Regions from separate parts of the Sphingomonas sp. NY01 genome, predicted to be linked through region 1. Evidence: predicted binding sites of a transcription regulator. Region 1 holds the regulator's gene; the other holds the start of a gene.
What was found. Region 1 encodes LexA, which represses DNA repair genes until DNA is damaged. Its sites were predicted from a motif close to GTTCCNCNCTTGTTCT; they were not measured.

Region 1 (7,593 bases):
TTACGACAGCTTCACCTGGAACCTCGTCCACTATCTCCAGGAACTGGGGACCGAGGTGGAGGTGGTGCGCAACGACGCCATCTCGGCGGGCCAGGCGCTGTCATCGGGCGCCAGCGCCTTTCTGATCTCGCCCGGCCCCTGCACACCGACGGAGGCGGGCGTCAGCCTCGACCTCGTCGCCGCCTGTGCCGATGCCGGCCGCCCCCTGCTCGGCGTGTGCCTGGGGCATCAGGCGATCGGCCAGCATTTCGGCGGCAAGGTGGAGCGCGGCGGGCTGATGCATGGCAAGACCTCGCCCGTGCTGCATGACGGCTCGGGCATGTTCGCAGGGCTCCCCTCGCCCTTCACCGCGACGCGCTACCATTCGCTGATCGTCAACGACGTGCCCGACAGCCTGATCGTCAATGCGCGCGCGCAGGACGGCGCAGTGATGGGCTTCCGCCACGCGCATCTGCCGATCCACAGCGTGCAGTTCCATCCCGAAAGCATCGCCACCGAACATGGCCACGCCATGCTCGCCAACTTCCTCCGCGAAGCGGGGATCGCCTACCGCATGCCCGCGCATCTCGCGGCATGACCACGGTTTCCCTGCTCCCCGATACCGCCTCGCCGCTGTCGCGCGAGTCGGCCCGCGTCGCCTTTGCCGACATCCTTGACGGCCGCGCCACCGAGGCGGCGATCATCGTCTTCCTGACCGGCCTGACCGAACGCGGCGAGACCGCGATCGAGATCGCCGAGGCTGCGCGCGCCCTGCGCGAGCGGGTCGTCCCGATCCAGGCGCCACCCGGCACCGTCGATGTCTGCGGCACCGGTGGCGATGGTCATCATACGCTCAACGTCTCGACCGCGGTGGCGCTCGTCGTCGCCGCGCTCGGCGTGCCCGTCGCCAAGCATGGCAACCGTGCCGCCTCGTCCAAGGCGGGCGCCGCCGACACGCTGGAAGCGCTCGGCCTCGACATGGACCGCGCCGGCGCGGTGGCGGAGGCCAGCCTTGCCGATCTGGGCATCGCCTTCCTGTTCGCGGCCAATCATCACCCCGCGATGAAGCGGATCACGCCGATCCGCCGCACGATCGGCCGCCGCACCATCTTCAACCTGATGGGCCCACTCGCCAATCCGGCGCACGTCACCCGCCAGCTCATCGGCATCGCCCGCCCCGACTATGCCCCGCTCTATGCGGAGGCGCTGAACCAGCTCGGCACCCAGGCCGCACTGGTCGTCTCGGGCGAGGAGGGGCTGGACGAACTCTCCGGCGCCGGCCCCAGCATCGCCGTCTCGGTCGGGACGCTCACCGCACCCGCGACGATCACGCCCGAGGATGCCGGCCTGCCCCGCCATCCCGTCTCCGCGATCCGCGGCGGCGACGCCGCCCACAACGCCGCCGCGCTTCAGCGCCTGCTCGCCGGTGAGGAAGGCGCCTACCGCGACGCGGTGCTGCTCAACGCCGCCGCCGCGCTCCTCGTCGCGGGGCACAGCACGACGCTGGGCCGTGGCGCGGTCGCCGCTGCCCGCGTGCTGGACGACGGCGCCGCCGCCCGCCTGCTCGATCAATGGATTGCCTACCGATGACGACGATGCTCGACCGCATCCTGGAAACCAAGCGCGCCGATGTCGCCGCGCGCAAGGCGACGATCTCGCACGCCGATCTCGACCAGCGGATCGCCGGGCAAAGCGCCCCGCGCGGCTTTCGCGCCGCGCTCGATGCAAGGACCGGCCACGCGCTTATCGCCGAGGTAAAGAAGGCAAGCCCCTCCAAGGGCCTTATCCGCGAGGATTTCGATCCCGTTGCCCATGCCCGCGCCTATGAAGCCGGCGGGGCCGCCTGTTTGTCGATCCTGACCGACGAACGCTGGTTCCAGGGATCGGACGCCTATCTGGAGGCGGGCCGAAACGCCGTGTCGATCCCCGTGCTGCGCAAGGATTTCATGATCGACCCGTGGCAGGTGCACGAGGCACGCGCGCTGGGCGCCGATGCCATCCTCATCATCGTCGCCGCGCTGGACGACGCGCAGATGCAGGAGATCGAGGCGGCGGCCCTCGAATGCGGGATGGACGCGCTGGTCGAGGTGCACGACCTGTCCGAGATGGAGCGCGCCGCGCGCCTCCGCTCGCGTCTGATCGGCGTCAACAACCGCAACCTGAAGACGTTCGAGGTGAACTTCCAGAACACCTATGATCTGGTCGGCTACGCGCCGCAGGGCTGCACCTTCGTGGCCGAAAGCGGCCTCACCAGCCGTGCCGACCTCGATGCGATGGCGCAGCACGGCATCCACTGCTTCCTGATCGGCGAAGCGCTGATGCGGCAGGCCGATGTCGAGGCCGCGACCCGCGCGCTGGTCGGTTGATGCCGGGGCTGACGCATATCGACGCGGACGGCGCGGCCCGCATGGTCGATGTCGGCGACAAGGCGGTGACGCAGCGCCAGGCGGTCGCGTCGGGTCGCATCACCATGTCGCGGCAAGCGGCCACCGCCATTGCCGAGGGTCGCACGAAGAAGGGCGACGTGCTGGCGGTCGCCCGCGTCGCCGGCATCATGGCGGCCAAGCGGACCAGCGACCTGATCCCGCTCTGCCACCCGCTGCCGCTGACGAAGATCGAGATCGATCTGGCGCTGGACGACAGCGGCGTCACCGCCACCGCGACCGCCGCCACGGCGGGGCAGACGGGGGTGGAGATGGAGGCGCTGACCGCGGTGTCCGTCACGCTGCTGACGCTGTACGACATGGCCAAGGCGCTCGACAAGGCGATGGTCCTGTCCGATATCCGCCTCCTCGCCAAGCAGGGGGGCAAGTCGGGCGACTGGGTCGCCCCTGTGGGCGCAGCTGCTCAGATTTCGTAGCAGAACCCGTCGCGCGCAGCGGCCGCCTGCCCGGCCCGACCGCTCATCCGCGCATGCAGCCGCCGGATCGTGTCACTGCCCGTGGTGGTGAACAGCGCCGGCACCGCGGCATGCACCATGCAGGCCAGCCCGCCGCCCAGCATCGCCAGCCCGAACCGGCTCGCGGTGCGCGCATGGTCGAGATAGCTTTCACCCACCGCACGCGGGTGCCGGGCGAAAACGGTATCGAGAACGGAAAGGGCTCGCATCGGCTTCTCCTTGGGCGGATAGGATATCGCATCCGTCCATCAGGGATCAACCACGGACCCTTGCCGCCCCGACGCCGTTCTCCCCCGGCCGCTTTGCGAAGGATATCGCCATTTCCGCCGCCACCCCGCTCGTTCCCGTCACGCAGGCACAGGCACGCCTGCTCGCGCTCGCCGTGCCCGTGTCCACCGAAACGCTGCCGCTGCGCGACGCGGCGGGTCGCTGGGCCGCGGCCGACATCGTCGCCGCCCGCACGCAACCCGCGGCCGACCTGTCGGCGATGGACGGCTATGCGATCCGCTTCGACGACATGCCCGGCCCGTGGCAGGTGATCGGCGAAAGCGCCGCCGGGCGCCCCTTCGACGCATCGGTCGGCGCACGCCAGGCGACCCGTATCTTCACTGGCGCCGCCCTGCCCCCCGGCACCGATACCGTGCTGATCCAGGAAGAGGCCGGGCGCGACGGCGCCAGCCTGACCCTCACCGGCGAAGGCCCGGCGCACGCCGGACGCAACGTCCGCCCCCGCGGGCTCGACTTCCACACCGGCCAGCGGCTGGTCGCCGCGGGCGAGCGTCTCACCCCCGCCCGCATCGCCGTCGCCGCGACGGGCGGGGTCGCCGTCCTCCCCGTCCGCCGCCGCGTGCGCGTCGCGATCGCCGCCACCGGGGACGAGCTGGTCGCGCCGGGCAGCGACGCCAGCGGCCTTGCGCTCCCCGAATCGAACGGCGTCATGCTCGCCGCGATGCTGGGCGACCTGCCGGTGGAGATCATCGACCTCGGCATCCTGCCCGACGACCTGGACGCGCTGACCCGCGCCTTTGCCGGCGTGCGCGCCGACCTGCTCGTCACCACCGGCGGCGCCTCGGTCGGCGATCACGACCTCGTCCGCCCCGCGCTCGCCGCGGCCGGTGGCACCATCGACTTCTGGCGCATCGCGCTGCGCCCCGGCAAGCCGATGATGGCCGGCCGGCTTGGCGACGCGCTCGTGCTTGGCCTGCCCGGCAATCCCGTATCCGCCTTTGTCACCGCCATGCTGTTCGTGAAGCCCCTCGTCGCCGCCTTGGCCGGCGCCGCCGACCCGCTCCCCCGCCCGGCCCTCGCCCTGCTCGGCGAAACCCTCCCCGCCAACGGCCCGCGCACCGACTATCTGCGCGCCGAACTCCGCGACGGCCGCGCCTACGCCTCCACCATCCAGGACAGTTCCATGCTCCTGACCCTCGCCCGTTCCACCTGCCTGATCGTGCGCGAGCCGCACGCCCCCCCGGCACAGGCGGGCGACTCGGCGGAAATCCTGCCCCTCGCTTGACGCAAGCCGAAACGTTCCTTATAAGTTCCACGTCTGTTCTGGACGGAGGTTCCGCGATGCTCACGCGCAAGCAGCACGAGCTGATCTGCTTCATCAATGACCGGTTGACGGAGACGGGCGTGTCCCCGTCGTTCGAGGAGATGAAGGACGCGCTCGACCTCAAGTCGAAGTCGGGGGTCCACCGCCTGATCTCCGCGCTGGAGGAACGCGACTTCATCCGCCGCCTGCCCAACCGCGCCCGCGCGCTGGAGGTGCTGCGCATGCCGGAGCGCCCGGCCGAGCCGAAGGCGGCTGCGGCACCGGCGTCGCCCGTCGGCACCACCGCGCCCGCCGCCGCCGCCAGCCCGATCCCGGCCAACGACGTGCTGGAAATCCCGCTGCACGGCCGCATCGCCGCCGGCCTGCCGATCGAGGCGTTCGAGGGGTCCTCGACACTGGCCGTCCCGGCCGCGCTGCTCGGCTCGGGCGAGCATTATGCGCTGGAGGTATCGGGCGATTCGATGGTCGAGGCGGGTATCCTCGATGGCGACTACGCTCTGATCCGCCGCACCGAAACCGCGCGCGATGGCGAGATCGTGGTCGCGCTGATCGACGACAGCGAGGCGACGCTGAAATATTTCCGCCGCGAGGGCGCGATGGTGCGGCTCGATCCCGCCAACCGCTCCTATGATCCGCAGCGTTATGCGCCCGCGCAGGTTCGGGTGCAGGGCAAGCTGTCCGGCCTTCTCCGCCGCTACGACTGATCGCGGCGGAACATGACCGCGCCGGTCCCGCCGATGTCGCACGCATCGCGAGACCGGGGCCGGTCATGCGATTATCGTACGCGCCTTCCCCCGCGTCACCATTTGGCCGCGCAATTGTAGCGATCCGGTAACCAAATCACGTCACCAGCCCCGCCAAAGGGGCGCAATGTCGCCCCATAGGGGGACGACGATCATGACCGCACATATCTGGCGCGCCGGTGCCGCATCCATCGCGCTTCTCGCCGCGCAGCACGCCACCGCCCAGGTCGCCGACACGGCAACGCTGGTCGCCGACAACCCCGCTCCCGGCGGCGACGGACAGGACATCGTCGTCCTCGGCTTCGGCCAGACCCGTCAGGTGCAGACGATCACCGCCGCCGATCTGGAACGCCTGCCGCCGGGTACCTCGCCGCTGAAGGCCGCCGCCAAGCTGCCCGGCGTCAATTTCCAGTCCGCCGACGCGTTCGGTGCCTATGAATGGTCGACGCGCATCTCGCTGCGCGGCTTCAACCAGAACCAGCTCGGCTTCACGCTCGACGGCGTGCCGCTCGGCGACATGAGCTATGCCAACGTCAACGGCCTGCACATCAGCCGCGCGATCATTTCCGAAAATATCGGCAGCACCACCGTTGCGCAGGGTGCGGGCGCGCTCGGCACCGCCTCGACCAGCAATCTGGGCGGCACGCTGCAGTTCGAAAGCCGCGCCCCTGCCGACACCGCCGATCTGGTCGCCTCCGGCACCTATGGCAGCAACGACACGGTTCGTGCCTTCGTCCGCGCCGATAGCGGCGATCTGGGGGGCGGGCTCAAGGGCTATCTGTCTTATGGCTACCTGACCACCGACAAGTGGAAGGGCTTTGGCAGCCAGCGCCAGCATCAGGCGAATGCCAAGCTGGTCAAGGAGATGGACGGGCTCGGCAGCATCACCGGCTTTGTCAATTTTTCCGACCGGCGCGAGATCGACTATCAGGATCTCAGCCTCGGCATCATCGCACGCCGCGGCCTGCGGAACGACAATATCGGCAACGATTATCCGCTGGCGATCCGCATCGCGCAGGTGTTCAACAACCAGAACGCTCGCGCCGCCAACCCCGCCGCCGCGCTGCCCTTCCCCGGTGCCGGTCTCGCCTTCCCCACCGGCATCGGCACCGTCGACGACGTCTATTTCAACGCCGCAGGTCTTCGCCGCGACTGGCTGGGCGGCCTCACCTTCGACATGCGCCTCGCCCCCACCCTCACCCTCACCACCACCAGCTACTACCACCACAACAAGGGCCAGGGCTCCTGGATCACTCCCTATCTCGCCACCCCGGCCGGCGCACCCGACGATGCCGGCCAACCCATCACCGCCCCCGCCCCGCTGTCCTACCGGACGACCGAATATGGCATCGACCGCGCCGGCAATGTCACGCGCCTGGCCTATGACCTGGGCCCCAATCGCTTCGAAGTCGGCGGCTGGTACGAGAGCAACACCTTCCGCCAGGCGCGGCGCTTCTACGGGCTGGCCGGCGGCACCGTGCCGAACCGCGACGTACTCCGCTTCCAGGACAATCCCTTCGCCACCCAGTGGAACGGCAAATACGATACCGAGACGCTGCAATATTTCATCGCGGACTCGCTCGATATCGGCCGGCTGACGATCAACGCCGGGTGGAAGGGCACGCGCGTGCGCAACCAGGCGAACCTCCTGACCGGTACGCTCGTCGCTGGCCGGATCGAGTCCAAAGACTGGTTCCTCCCGCAAGCCGGCCTCGTTTTCCGCCTCGGCTCGGGCGCCGAAATGTTCGGCAGCTATTCGGAAAACATGCGCGCCTTCGTGTCGTCCGCCACCTCCGGCCCGTTCGCGACCACCCAGACCGGCTTTGATGCGATCCGCGGCACGGTGCGCCCCGAAACCTCGAAAACGGCGGAGGGCGGCGTGCGCCTGCGTCGCGGCGGGCTGCAACTGTCGGCGGTCGGCTATTATATCGACTTCTCGAACCGCCTGCTCGTCTTCGCCAACGGGTCGAGCATCCAGGGCAATCCGCCGACGCTCAACAATGCGGGCGACGTCGAAAGCTACGGCGCGGAGGCATCCGCCTTCTACAGCATCCCCACGACGCCCTTGTCGCTGTTCGCCAGCTATTCCTACAACCGCGCCACCTATCAGGACGATGTCCTGAGCGCCGCCGGCGCCGTGCTGTCCCCGACCGCCGGGCGCACCGTGGTCGACACGCCCGAACACATGGCCAAGGGCGAGATCGTCTATGACGACGACCGCTTCTTCGCCCGCGCCGGCGTCGACTACATGACCAGGCGCTATTTCACCTATCTGAACGACCAGTCGGTCGGCGCCCGTGCGCTGGTCGATGCCAGCATCGGCTACCGCTTCACCGACGCGCCCGGCCTCCTGCGCGGCTTCACGATCGAGGCAAGCGTCACCAACCTGACCGATAAGGACTATATCTCCACCATCGGCA
Region 2 (7,593 bases), 830 kb from region 1:
CAACACGCTGCCGCAGCGTTATGACGCGCTGGGTCGCCAGATCGTCATCGGCGCGACGATGAACTTCTGACGTCGTTCACGCACCGATCGCGGTATTGGGAATGAGAAGGGGCCTGTCGGCATGTGCCGGCGGGCCCTTTTTTGCGGCCGCCGCCGCTCCGCGCGTTAACTCGCCCTTGATGGATCCTGATCCAGTTCACCCTTGGCACACAAAAGTTTTCGGGGGCGATACGACGTGAATTCTCTGCCAATATCCAAGAAGATCGGCGGAGCCTTTGCGCTCGTCGTGTTGGGCGTGCTTGTCATGATGGCGGTGCTGTGGGGCGCCTTCGCCAGGATCGAGTCGACCAGCCACCGCAGCGTTCTGGCACAGGACATCTTTACCGAGGCGCTGGCGATGGAGATCGCCATCCTGCGCCAGAACAGCCAAGTGCGCGGCTTTCTCATCACGCGCGACGAGAATTATCTGAAGCAATATCGCGAAGCGCGCGAGGATGGCATCGCGTCCGCCGACAAGCTGCAGGCGATGCTGAAGCAGCAACCCGAACAGGCGCGTCAGGTGGCCAGTTCGGCCGCCAAGATCGCCGACTGGCGCCAGCAGATCGGCGAGCCGCTGATCGCGCAGGCGCGTACCGATCCGGCCGCTGCGCAGGAGGTGCTGCGTGCGTCCAGCAAGACCGTGACGATGCTCCCCGTCCTGGCGCCACTCCGCGCGCTGCGCGCCGACCAGGCCGAGCATATGGTGGCGGCGCGTGACATGCGCGATGCCGCGATCAGCACCGGGCGCTGGGCGCTGGTTCTGGGCGGCCTTGCCCTGCTGGGGGCGGCGATCACCCTGTCGGTCCTGCTTGCCCGCTCGCTGGCGCGGCCGATCGTGCGGCTGACCGGCGTCATGGACACGCTGGCGCGCGGCAATCACGGCGTCACCGTCGCCGACGAGGCGCGCGGGGACGAGATCGGCGTGATGTCGCGCTCGGTGGTGGTGTTCCGCGATGCCGCGGTCGCCAAGGCGCGCGCCGATGCCGAGCAGCAGATGGTGGTCGATCAGGTCGGCGCCGCGCTGGCGCAACTCGCCGAATCCGATCTGCGTGCCCGGCTTCAGGACTTTCCGGCATCCTATGCCTCGCTGGAACGCGACTTCAACACCGCCGTCTCGCGCTTGTCCGCAGCTTTGGCGGGTGTGCGCGGCAACACCAGCGGCATCGCCGCCAGCACCGCCGAAATGCATGCCGCCACCGACGACCTCGCGCGCCGCGCCGAACAACAGGCGGCCAGCCTGGAGGAAAGCTCGGCCGCGATCAACGAGATCGCCGGTGCCGTCCGCCAGACCGCCGATCAGGCGCGCGCCGCCGAGACGATCGTGCACAAGGCGAGCCGCGACGTGAACACCAGCGAGGAGATCGTGCGCCGCACCGTCGCCGCGATCGGCGACATCGAACGCTCGTCCAACGAAATCGCCGAGATCATCGCGCTGATCGACGGATTGTCCTTCCAGACCAACCTCCTCGCGCTCAACGCCGGGGTCGAGGCGGCACGCGCCGGCGAGGCGGGTAAGGGCTTCGCCGTTGTCGCGTCCGAGGTGCGCGCGCTGGCCGAACGCTCGGCAGAAGCGGCGCGCGACATCAACGCGCGCATCACCGCCACCGTGCAGCGCGTGCGCAGCGGCGTCGACCTGGCGCAGCAGACGGACCAGTCGCTGCGTGCGATCACCACCGGCATCAACGAGATCGCGACCTTCGTCACCGCCATTGCGGGCAGCGCGGGGGAGCAGGCGGCCAGCATCCAGCAGGTGAACCTGGCGATCGGCGAGATGGACACCGCGACGCAGGCGAATGCGGCGATGGTCGAGGAGGTGACCGCCGCCGTCCGCGCCCTGACCGACGAGACCGGCATGCTCGAACAACAGGTCCACCGCTTCCGCGTGGACGACCAGGACGCCCCGGCGCCCGTCGCCCCGCGTGCCCCAGCGCCGGTCGCGAAGATGCCGTCACCACGCACCGCCCGCCCGGCGCGCGTACAGGGCAACGCCGCCCTGAAGCTCGACGACGACGACTGGAGCGCGTTTTAGGATGGGGATGACGAGGGTGGCCCATCCGCCACCCTCGTAACGCAGGTGATCGCTTCCTATCTTCCGGCTCTGGCCTCCCGAGCGGAACGGAAGTAGAACTCGCCTCATGTCCCTGACCAAGATTTCGGTGCGCGGCGCGCGCGAGCATAACCTCAAGGATGTCGATATCGACATCCCCCGCGACACGCTGACGGTCATCACCGGCCTGTCGGGCTCGGGCAAGTCCAGCCTCGCCTTCGACACCATCTATGCCGAGGGGCAGCGCCGCTATGTCGAGTCGCTGTCGGCCTATGCGCGCCAGTTCCTGGAGCTGATGCAGAAGCCCGACGTCGATCATATCGAGGGCCTGTCGCCCGCCATCTCGATCGAGCAGAAGACGACCAGCCGCAATCCGCGCTCGACGGTGGCGACCGTCACCGAGATCTACGATTACATGCGCCTGCTCTGGGCGCGCGTCGGCATTCCCTATTCGCCCGCCACCGGCGAGCCGATCGCCGCGCAGCAGGTCAGCCAGATGGTCGACCGGGTGATGGCGCTGCCGGAGGGGACGCGCCTCTACCTCCTCGCCCCCGTCGTGCGCGGCCGCAAGGGCGAGTATCGCAAGGAGCTGGCCGAGTGGCAGAAGGCGGGCTTCACCCGCGTGCGCATCGACGGCGAGCTTTACGACATCGAGGAAGCCCCCGCGCTCGACAAGAAGTTCAAGCACGACATCGAGGTGGTGGTCGACCGCCTCGTCGTGCGCGGCGACCTTGCCACGCGCCTTGCCGACAGTTTCGAGACCGCGCTGAAGCTGGCCGACGGCCTCGCCTATGTCGACCCGGCCGATCCGGTCGAGCCGACCACGCCCAAGTCCGCGGTCCTCGGCGACCATGCGCCGCCGGGCCGCATCGTCTTTTCCGAACGCTTTGCATGCCCCGTCTCGGGCTTCACCATTTCCGAGATCGAGCCGCGCCTCTTCTCGTTCAACGCGCCACAGGGCGCGTGCCCGGCCTGCGACGGCCTGGGCGAGACGCTGCTCTTCGACGAGGATCTCGTCGTCCCCAATCACGACCTGTCGATCAAGAAGGGCGCGGTCGTGCCCTGGGCCAAGTCCAATCCACCCAGCCCCTATTATATGCAGGTATTGGGCAGCCTCGCGCGCGAGTTCGGCTTCGCGCTCGACACCGCCTGGAAGGATCTCGACCCCAAGGTCCAGTCCATCATCCTGCACGGCACCAAGGGCAAGGCGGTCACGCTGACCTTTGTCGACGGCAAGAAGTCCTATGACGTGAAGAAGCCGTTCGAGGGCGTGATCGGCAACCTCAACCGCCGCATGCTCCAGACCGAGAGCGCCTGGATGCGCGAGGAACTGTCCAAATACCAGTCCTCCAAGCCTTGCGACACCTGCCACGGCGCCCGCCTCAAGCCCGAGGCGCTGGCGGTGAAGATCGCCGGCAGGGACATCGCACACGGCACCCGCCTGTCGGTGGTCGATGCGCTCGCCTTCTTCACCGACATGCCGAACCACCTGTCGGACCAGCAGCGCGCGATCGCCGAACGCATCCTGAAGGAGATCGTCGAGCGGCTCGGCTTTCTCAACAATGTCGGCCTCGATTACCTGAACCTCGACCGTACCTCGGGTACGCTGTCGGGCGGTGAGAGCCAGCGCATCCGCCTTGCCTCGCAGATCGGCTCCGGGCTGTCCGGCGTCCTCTACGTGCTCGACGAGCCCTCGATCGGCCTGCACCAGCGTGACAACGACATGCTGCTCGCCACGCTCCGCCGCCTGCGCGACCTCGGCAACACCGTGCTGGTCGTCGAGCATGACGAGGATGCGATCCGCACCGCCGACTACGTCATCGACATGGGGCCGGGCGCCGGCGTCCATGGCGGCGAGATCGTCGCGCACGGCACGTTGAAGCAGCTGCTCAAGTCGAAAACTTCGATCACCGCCGACTACCTCAACGGCACGCGCGAGGTCGTCGTCCCGCCCAAGCGGCGCAAGGGCTCGGGCAAGCAGCTGACCGTGCACAATGCCACCGCCAACAACCTGACCGGCGTCACCGCGTCGATCCCGCTCGGCACCTTTACCTGCATCACCGGCGTGTCGGGTTCGGGCAAGTCGAGCTTCACCATCGACACGTTATATGCCGCCGCCGCACGCCAGTTGAACGGCGCGCGCATCCTGCAGGGCAAGCACGACAAGATCACCGGGCTTCAGCATCTCGACAAGGTCATCGACATCGACCAGTCGCCGATCGGCCGCACCCCGCGATCGAACCCGGCGACCTATACCGGCGCCTTCACCCAGATCCGCGACTGGTTCGCGGGGCTCCCGGAATCGCAGGCGCGCGGTTACAAGCCCGGCCGCTTCTCCTTCAACGTAAAGGGCGGGCGGTGCGAGGCGTGCCAGGGCGACGGCGTGCTGAAGATCGAGATGCACTTCCTCCCCGACGTCTATGTCACCTGCGACGTGTGCCACGGCGCGCGCTACAATCGCGAGACGCTGGAGGTGAAGTTCAAGGGCAAGTCGATCGCCGACGTGCTCGACATGAACGTCGAGGATGCCGCCGCCTTCTTCGTCAACGTGCCGCCGATCCGCGACAAGATGGCGATGCTGGTCGAGGTGGGCCTGGGCTATGTCAAGGTCGGCCAGCAGGCGACGACGTTGTCGGGCGGCGAGGCGCAGCGCGTGAAGCTCGCCAAGGAACTCGCCCGCCGCGCCACCGGCAACACGCTCTACATCCTCGACGAGCCCACCACCGGCCTGCATTTCGAGGATGTCCGCAAACTGCTGGAGGTGCTCCACGCGCTGGTCGAACAGGGCAACACCGTGGTGGTGATCGAACATAATCTGGATGTGATCAAAACCGCCGACTGGATCGTCGACCTGGGACCGGAAGGCGGCGTCAAGGGCGGTGAGATCGTCGCCGCCGGCACCCCCGAAACCGTCGCTGCGGAGCCCCGCAGCTACACCGGCAAATATCTGAAGCCGTTGCTCGACAAGGGCACGCAGGCCCAAGCCGCCGAGTAACATCTAATCCCTCTCCCCTCCGGGAGCATCAGGTAAACAGCGCCCCGCGCTGTTTAGTCCATGCCGGGGGCATGGACGACCTGATGCTGGAAGGGGCCCGCTGCCGCTAGGCAGTGGGAAGGGTGAGGGGCAGACCAGCAGTGTAGCGCTGCCTGGCAACCCCTCACCCTCCCCACGGCTACGCCGCGGGTCCCCTCCCTCTCCCCGCGGGGGAGAGGGCAAGTGCGCCTCGACCCATCGTCCCCCCACGACGACCCGTGCCGGCCGCCAGCCAATCCCGCCATGTCGATGCATCAAACCCCTCCCACCCGCGTTCTTCCACCCGCAAGCCATCACCGTGGAGGAAGAATTGAGCATCTTCGGCAAGATCAAGACCGCCATTTTCGGCGAACACGGCCCCCTTGGCGGCCAGTTCAGCGGGCGCAAGACCACCCCGCCGCAAACCACGGCCGCGGAGTCGCATCCCGCCAGCCCGCCGCCGCCCCAGGCACCGTCGAGCCCCGCCGCCTCCGCCACACCCGCCGCCGCCGCTCCCGCGCAGGCGGTCGATGTAGAGCAGGTGCTGACCGGCATCGCCCAGTCCAAGGGCAATCCGAACCTCAACTGGCGGACGTCGATCGTCGACCTGATGAAGCTGCTCGATCTCGATTCCAGCCTCGACAACCGCAAGGAACTGGCCACCGAACTCGGCTATAGCGGTGCCAAGGACGGCTCGGCCGAAATGAACATCTGGCTGCACAAGGCCGTGATGCGTGAGCTGGAAAAGTCGGGTGGCCGTGTGCCGGCCAGCCTGAAGGACTGATCGCCGCCGGGCGCCTCGCCCGAAAGGGGCGGGGTGCCGCCGGAACTTCATCCCCCGACGGCCCGTTCGTGGGGCTGTTACGGAAGGAAAAATCCATGCCAAACAAAACCTTGGGTCGCTCGGCCGGCCTTGGTCTCGGCGGCTTTGCGGTGGCGGCCATTGCCTGGGTCGTCGGCACCCGCTTTGTGCCCGAACTGCCCCCCATCCAGCCGGCCGCCAAGCGCGACACCGACACGGCGAGCAGCGCCACCGGCGGCACTGCCGCACCGCTCGGCGGTGACCGCGATCCGCGCACCGCGCTCGATGCCAATCTGCCCAGCGGCCAGGCCGAGGCGGAAAAGCATTTCCATAACCAGACGCCCAATCCGGCCGCCGAACACGTCCCCACCGACCTGATGGGCGACCGCCACCCCGGCAACACCGATCGCGCGGTCGCGGCCTTCCGCCCCGATCCCACCGCGACCCCGACGGAGCAGGAAAAGGAGGCGTTGCGCCCCGCCACCGGTCCGGCCCCGACGCTGGTCGCCGATCGCGGCAGCGGCTTTTCGGAAGGCGCCGGCGCCGCCTGACGGCCGGGCAGGGGTCGCGACACCGCGGCCCCGCCAAGGAGAGGATGTTCCCATGAACTACAAGACGATCAGCTTCGGCCTCGGCCTGTTCTCCGTGGCACTCGGCCTGGCCGAAACGCTGGCACCAAAGCGCATCACCAGCGCGCTGGACAGCGAAGGCCATGAAACACTGGTGCGCAATTTCGGCCTGCGCGAGCTGGCCGCGGGTGCCGCACTGCTCACCGCCCCGGCGGCCGCGACCAATGTTTGGGGCCGTGTCGCCGGCGACGCGCTAGACATCGGCGCGCTCGGTCTTGCTGCGCGTTCAAATCCGCGCAACGGCGCCGTCTGGGGCGCGCTCGGCCTTGTTCTCGGCATCACGCTGGTTGACCTGCTCACCGCCCGCGGGCTGGATGCGCAGACGGGCAAGACCTCCCCCCGCCGCGAACACGCGACCATCTAAGAGCAAGCTGCGGCCAATCCGATCCACCCCGCTCACCCTCACCCTTCCGCGGCTGCGCCGCTCCCTCCAGCATCGGGTCGGTCATGCCCCCGGTATGACCTGCACAGTGCGGGGCACTGTTCACTCGATGCTCCCGGTGAGAGAGGGAGAAGACGCGGCAGGCGGCAAAGGACGAGGACGACCACGTCTGATCGAATTCGACCCTAACCTCCCCGTTCGTCTCGAGTAATCGTCGAGTAGCGGCAAAGCCGCGTGTCGAGACGATGTATCGAGAGACATGCCGCCGCGTGCGGCGCAAACTCGACACGCTCCGTCTGCGCTATCCGACACGAACGGGCCGTGCCGCCGCCCTGCCGCAACGCCAAGCGTCCTGCCTGTAGCTAGAGCGGTTTCCGACCGATCTGCGTCATCGTGATTGCATCAGGAAGGCTGCTGGCTAGGAGCGGCGCGAAGCAGGGGCTGGTCTGCCCCTGCGAGCGTCGCGACGACGTCCAGCGGCCTTCCTGATGCAACCCCTTCGGGGCGGGCCGATTTTTGGCCCAGGGCCACGTCGCTCGTCGGTCACGATGCCCCGGCATCGCTCCGCTCCTCGCTTCTTGCCCTGAACCAAAATCGGCTCCGTCACGATGGCGCAGATCGGTCGGAAACCGCTCTAGCGTCGGATATGGGACACTTTCATGCGCTATAGCATCAGGCCTT

Region 2: a site for LexA is predicted at 2,152-2,167, ahead of uvrA (excinuclease ABC subunit UvrA). Genes of this name have one in related genera too.

Annotation. Positions count from the first base shown of each region.
Region 1 covers NZ_CP101722.1:1,410,313-1,417,905, reverse strand. Annotated here, with positions in the region: gene NPJ82_RS07050 (aminodeoxychorismate/anthranilate synthase component II) at 1-577, shown strand, start outside; gene trpD (anthranilate phosphoribosyltransferase) at 574-1,569, shown strand; gene trpC (indole-3-glycerol phosphate synthase TrpC) at 1,566-2,345, shown strand; gene moaC (cyclic pyranopterin monophosphate synthase MoaC) at 2,345-2,839, shown strand; gene NPJ82_RS07030 (DUF6356 family protein) at 2,827-3,087, opposite strand; gene NPJ82_RS07025 (molybdopterin molybdotransferase MoeA) at 3,198-4,391, shown strand; gene lexA (transcriptional repressor LexA) at 4,448-5,134, shown strand; gene NPJ82_RS07015 (TonB-dependent receptor) at 5,328-7,593, shown strand, end outside.
Region 2 covers NZ_CP101722.1:585,012-592,604, forward strand. Annotated here, with positions in the region: gene NPJ82_RS02890 (TonB-dependent receptor) at 1-70, shown strand, start outside; gene NPJ82_RS02895 (methyl-accepting chemotaxis protein) at 236-2,068, shown strand; gene uvrA (excinuclease ABC subunit UvrA) at 2,175-5,081, shown strand; gene NPJ82_RS02905 (DUF3597 domain-containing protein) at 5,431-5,883, shown strand; gene NPJ82_RS02910 (hypothetical protein) at 5,979-6,452, shown strand; gene NPJ82_RS02915 (hypothetical protein) at 6,505-6,894, shown strand.